Linked DNA regions of Kordia antarctica. The protein of the gene in region 2 binds, or shares a complex with, the protein of the main gene of each other region. Links are inferred from orthologs where the notes say so. Each region holds a gene or a part of one and is shown on either strand. Other genes may lie near its edges.

The links. The genes of interacting proteins can lie anywhere in the genome.
Region 1: the proteins of tsaD (region 2) and tsaE are in contact, whole or in part, in a crystal structure (PDB 6N9A), measured with the Thermotoga maritima proteins. The link is inferred for Kordia antarctica from one-to-one orthologs. Residues at the interface, in WP_004082750.1 of Thermotoga maritima: Cys10, Asp11, Arg49, His50, Leu82, Gly84, Gly135, Gly136, Glu154, Thr155, Leu156, Asp157, Asp158, Ser159, Glu162, Asp165, Lys166, Arg169, Leu170, Tyr175, Lys213, Thr214, Leu217, Tyr218, Gln221, Arg222, Asn324; in WP_004082108.1 of Thermotoga maritima: Leu37, Gly38, Lys46, Lys57, Val59, Lys60, Ser61, Thr63, Phe64, Thr65, Leu66, Met67, Val69, Pro71, Tyr82, Arg83, Leu84, Asp86, Asp88, Phe89, Asp93, Ile128, Asp130, Glu131, Arg134.

What each region holds. Positions count from the first base shown.
Region 1 is NZ_CP019288.1:405,873-408,745, forward strand. Bases 6-2,801 are described here. They hold tsaE (tRNA (adenosine(37)-N6)-threonylcarbamoyltransferase complex ATPase subunit type 1 TsaE), read right to left. Parts: upstream 1,710-2,801; coding sequence 1,302-1,709; downstream 6-1,301. Other genes in these bases: IMCC3317_RS01815 (hypothetical protein), read right to left, coding at 6-203; IMCC3317_RS01820 (hypothetical protein), read right to left, coding at 453-911; IMCC3317_RS23640 (hypothetical protein), read right to left, coding at 934-1,089; porX (T9SS response regulator signal transducer PorX), read right to left, coding at 1,800-2,801. Also shown: more of IMCC3317_RS01815, read right to left, coding at 1-5; more of porX, read right to left, coding at 2,802-2,873. UniProt on the Escherichia coli protein: Required for the formation of a threonylcarbamoyl group on adenosine at position 37 (t(6)A37) in tRNAs that read codons beginning with adenine.
Region 2 is NZ_CP019288.1:1,475,824-1,478,741, forward strand. The notes cover bases 20-2,860. They hold tsaD (tRNA (adenosine(37)-N6)-threonylcarbamoyltransferase complex transferase subunit TsaD), read left to right. Parts: upstream 20-849; coding sequence 850-1,872; downstream 1,873-2,860. Other genes in these bases: IMCC3317_RS05970 (translocation/assembly module TamB domain-containing protein), read right to left, coding at 20-706; IMCC3317_RS05980 (16S rRNA (uracil(1498)-N(3))-methyltransferase), read left to right, coding at 2,090-2,797. Outside these bases: more of IMCC3317_RS05970, read right to left, coding at 1-19.

The DNA of each region.
Region 1 (2,873 bases), 1.1 Mb from region 2 along the record:
AATCCATTTTTAGTAAAAGTGTATACACCTATGTCCCATGTTTCTCCCTCGGGAGCAGCTAAATATGAATATGCTACAAATGGGGATATGGCAACAAAAAAGACTATAATACTATCAATGAATATTCTTTTTTTAGACCATGTCTCCTGGTTTGATTTTAATTTTTTCGAGTCCTTGTTCTGTTTCGTATGGGTTGTCTTCATCAGCAATGCTATCTGGATTACAAGATACAAATAAAATTGTTGATACGGCTGCTAATAGGTAAAGGTAGAATTTAGTTTTCATCTGAGTAATTTTAGATTATTTAGTTTAACGATGGGTCAAACTTATTGAATAACCAAAAATTACCTTTAAAAAAAGCATAATATATTTTCTACGTACTTTTGTTAGTTTTATCCAAAATTAACCAAATACATAGAAAATAGTATATTTTATTTATTTCAATGAACTTTTTATTCTAATGATTTATCTTTTTGCTCTTCTTCTTTACGTCTATATTCTTCAAGTTCGGCTTCAATTTTCTTTAAATCAATTCCGTTTACTAATTTATCAAATAATTTAGCTCTTATTAAGTAAACTATTGGAATGATTATCATCATGATAGGTATTACATAATAAATTTCAATCTCATCAATATATGTGTCTCTTTGAAACGACGCATAAAATTGAAATGAAAACATTGCTATAGGAATTAATATAATATGATACCACCAATTTTTACAGGTTAAAAACCAAATTATAACTAATATCAGCGGAATTATTTTACTAGCATAAACCCAAGCAGCTGCTCTAACATCTTCATAATAATTACTAGTGATAGTAAAGTAATCATTTTTCCAAACTTCTGTACTTGGAAAACTTTCATATAATTGAAACAAATAAGGAGTAATAGCAATAAGTATTACAACCAAACTATCCCTTAATATTGCCTTATTAATGAGTTTGCGGCGGTGGCTTAAGTTTACTTCTTTCGATTCCTTCTTCGGTTTGGTATGGGTTGTCTTCGTCTGCAATGCTATCTGGGTTACAAGACACAAATGTTACTGATGCAAATACGACTGCTGCAAAAATATAATTTCTTAATTTCATTTTGTTAGGTTTTAGTTTTACGATGAAGCAAACTTATATATTAACCAAATGATTTTCAGAAAAGTATCATATTCTATTTTCTACGTACTTTTATCAATTTTTTACTTTTTTTGTATCTATAAGAATTTTCTTAAATATACTATAAAAGTCATTTATTTGTCAGTCTTTTAGGTTTATTTTACGGTTAAAGTTCTTAGTTTTCGGTAAAGTGTTCAATTTTTTAGATGAATAGAACGCATTTGTTCATTAATCTTATTAATTTTCACTTCTGTAATTTCTTCAGGCAATAAATTTTCAATGCGTTCAGGCCATTCTATGAAGCACCAAGCATCACTATACAAATACTCTTCAATGCCAATATCATAGGCTTCAATTTCGTCTTCTATTCGGTAACAATCAAAATGATAGATTATTTCTTTGTCAGTTCTATATTCGTTTACAATTGAAAATGTCGGACTGTTTGTCAACTCGTTTACACCTAATTGTTTTGCCAATACTTTGATCAAGGTCGTTTTGCCAACACCCATTTCACCATGAAAAGTAATAATTTTATGTTGAGATTCCTCAAGAATAGCCGCAGCTATTGTTTCTATTTCAGAAAGATTATATTCTATTTGCACTAATATTCAAAATTTTGAGACTTCGCGCCAAATTTACTAAATTTTCTCCAATAGTGCATAAAATCACTTGCTGCACTTGTTTTTAACATCTTATCTTGGCGATAAAACCGCAAACGGAATAATCATTTCTTCCAACGAAACGCCACCATGTTGATACGTATTTCTAAAATAACTCACATAATGATTGTAATTATTCGGATACGCAAAAAACAAATCGGTCTTGGCAAAAATAAACGAACTACTCATGTTAATCACTGGCAAATGAATACTTCTCGGATCTTTAGCCGCTAAAACATCTTTTTGTTCGTACGTTAAACTTCTTCCTGTTTTATAGCGTAAATTCAAACTTGTGTTTTTATCGCCAACTACTTTTGAAGGATGTTTTACATTAATAGTTCCGTGATCGGTAGTAATAATCAATTTAAACCCTAAACGTTGCGATTGCTGAATGATATCCAACAACGGAGAATTCTTAAACCAACTTACTGTTAACGATCTATATGCTTTGTCGTCTGAAGCTAATTCTTTTACAACGTCCATTTCGGTTTTAGCGTGTGAGAGCATGTCTACGAAGTTATAAACCACTACCGTTAAGTCATTATCTTTTTGCGATTTAAAGTTGTCTGCGAGCTTCCTTCCGCCTCGTAAGCTTGTTATTTTGTGATATTCATGCTTAATATCCAACCCTAAACGCTTCAATTGCGCTTTTAAGAAATCATTCTCATGCAAATTCTTTCCACCTTCATCGGTATCATTCTTCCAATATTGAGGATGTAACTTTTCCATGTCGGAAGGCATCAAGCCCGAAAAAATAGCATTTCTAGCATATTGTGTCGCCGTTGGCAGAATACTCACAAACGGAACCTCTTTCTCTTTTTTATAATGTGCATTCAAAATTGGTTCAAAAGCTCTCCATTGATCATAACGTAAATTATCAACGACAACTAATAAAGTTGGTTGTGCTTTGCTAATTTCGGGAGCTATTAATTGTCTGAATAAAGTATGTGACATAATTGGTGCTTCGTCGTCACCAAACCATTTCGGATACATTTTATCAACAAACTTTCCAAACTGTACATTGGCTTCATGCTTCTGCGATTCCAAAATTTCAAACATTCCAGTATCTTCAATATCTTCCAATTGCAATTCCCAATAAATCAATTT
Region 2 (2,918 bases):
AATCAAACACCACAAATCCATTTAATATGGAACCATCAGTTTTTACAATCAAATCATCAAAACGCATTTGCGTCAGCGTATATTGAAATTTAGCATACATTTCATTGACTCGCAAACCATTACTATCTAAAAATGTAAGTTTACGAACATCTCCATAAACACTTGGACCTTCAACTTTAAAATCATTTACCGTTCCTGAAAGCTCCGTAAAATCAAGCATATTTGGCGTAGCATTATTTTGATCTCTGTATCTAAACTTGCCATTACTCAAGCGCATTTTAGATGTTTTTAATAGAAAATCGGAAGGAGTATCATCGGGAGTTTCTGTATCAAACTTGGCAATAAAAACATCCAACGTTGTATCAATTGAATCCTTTTCAGTATTAATATTCAGGATTAAACCGTCAACATTAACAGCTCCAAATTCAAGTTTACTATTTATAAGATTATTGAAACTTAAAATAGAAGTTTCCAATGTATTTACATGAATCAATGTATCTTTTAGATAATCTTCAATATAAATATTTTTAAGAGAAATATCGCCATTCCACTTTAAACCAATCCGTTCAATATTGATATTTGTTTTGTAAGTATCATTGATCCAATTGGTTGCTTTTTTTCCAACGGCTGTTTGTACGGCTGGAATAGAGAATAGAATCACCAAAAAGATGAAGAGTAGCAAAATTGCCAACACGATACGCTTCAATATTTTCCAGACTCTTTTAATGACGTTTAGTATTTAAGTTACCTACTTTTAAGACTATGCAAATTCACGAAAAAAACAATACAAAACACGATGTTTAGCATATCTTTGTGACTTTATACCAAATTTTATGCCTTTTTAAGTTTATGAGCACAAAAGATGTATATATTTTAGCTATTGAATCATCTTGTGATGACACTTCCGCCGCTGTTTTACAAAACGGAAAAGTATTGTCAAATGTTGTTGCAAATCAAAAAATTCATGAAGCATTTGGAGGCGTTGTTCCCGAATTGGCTTCGCGCGCACATCAACAAAATATTGTTCCAGTTGTTCATCAAGCGTTGGCTAACGCAAATATCGATAAAAAACAGTTAACTGCCATAGCTTTTACGCGCGGACCTGGATTAATGGGTTCATTACTTGTCGGAACTTCATTTGCAAAGTCGTTAGCACTCGGATTAAGCATTCCGCTAATTGAAGTCAATCACATGCAAGCACATATTTTAGCGCATTTTATTGAAGAAGAAGGACAAGCAATTCCGAAGTTTCCATTTTTAGGAATGACCATTTCTGGAGGACATACGCAAATTGTGCTTGTCAAAGATCATTTTGATATGGAAGTCATTGGCGAAACCTTAGATGATGCTGTTGGAGAAGCGTATGATAAAAGCGGGAAAATTTTAGGACTCACCTATCCTGCGGGACCAGAAATTGACAAATTGGCAAACGAAGGAAATCCGAAAGCATTCCCGTTTCCAAAACCGAAAGTACCTGGTTTAAATTTTAGCTTTTCAGGATTAAAAACAGCTATTTTATATTTCATTCAAAGGCAAACCAAAGAGAATCCAACGTTCATCGAAGAAAACTTAGTGGATATTTGCGCGTCAATTCAATATACGATTGTGAATATTATTTTGGATAAATTAAAAAAAGCTTCCAAACAAACGGGAATCAAAACCATTGCTATTGGCGGCGGCGTTTCAGCGAATTCAGCAATTCGAAAAGCATTAAAAGATGGCGAAGTCAAATATGGTTGGACAGCGCACATTCCAAAGTTTGAATATACAACAGATAATGCCGCAATGATTGGGATTGTTGGTTATTTGAAATATTTACGAAAAGATTTTGCGGACGAATCTGTAACGGCGAGTTCGAGGATTAAAATCTGATAAATAGTATTGAGATTTGTTGGCTTTTTTTTTGTTGATTTGTTTATTCGTTAATTTGAATGATATCCTGTCACATTGAGCGCAGTCGAAATGTTGTTCTTTGTTCTTTGTTCTTTGTTCTTTGTTCTTTGTTCTTAAAAAAATACATTTACATTTAAAATTCAACATTTAGCATTTAGCATTTAGCATTTATAATTTACAATTTAACATTCAAAAAATGCAACTTTTTTACACACCTGAATTAACATCTGAAACGAAACACTACACGTTTTCTAAAGAAGAAAGCAAACATATGGTGCGCGTTTTGCGAAAGAAAGAAGATGATGTTTTACATATTACGAATGGAAAAGGAGCTGTTTTTTTGGCTAAAATTACAATTGCTGATCAGAAGAGTTGTGTCGTTAAAATTATGTCGCACGAGTTTCAAGAACCGAAAAGTTACAAATTGCATTTGGCAGTTGCGCCAACAAAAATGAACGACAGATATGAATGGTTTTTAGAAAAAGCAACTGAAATCGGAATTGACACGATTACGCCAATTATTTGTGATCACTCGGAACGAAAAATTATTAAAGCGGAACGTTTTGAGAAAATTATTCAATCGGCAACGAAACAATCATTAAGTACTTATTTTCCAGAATTGAAACCTATTAGTTCGTTTTCAGACTTCATTAAAAGACATTCTGACGATCAATTATTTATCGCACATTGCGAAGAAGATAAAAAACAATCGTTAAAACAAGTCTTAAAAGCACGAAAAGATGTCACCATTTTAATTGGTCCTGAAGGTGATTTTTCTACGAAAGAAATCGAACTCGCGTTAGCAAATAACTATATTCCTGTTACTTTAGGAGAAACACGTTTACGCACAGAAACTGCTGCAATTGTAGCGTGTCATTCGGTTGCTTTTATGAATGAGAATTGAAATTATAAATGTTGAATGCTAGATTTTTAATCATTTAATTTTCAATCATTCAATCTTTTAATTCTAATTAGATTTTCGTTTCATGATCTTAAAGTTTAACTTGCATTATTTAATACCAAAT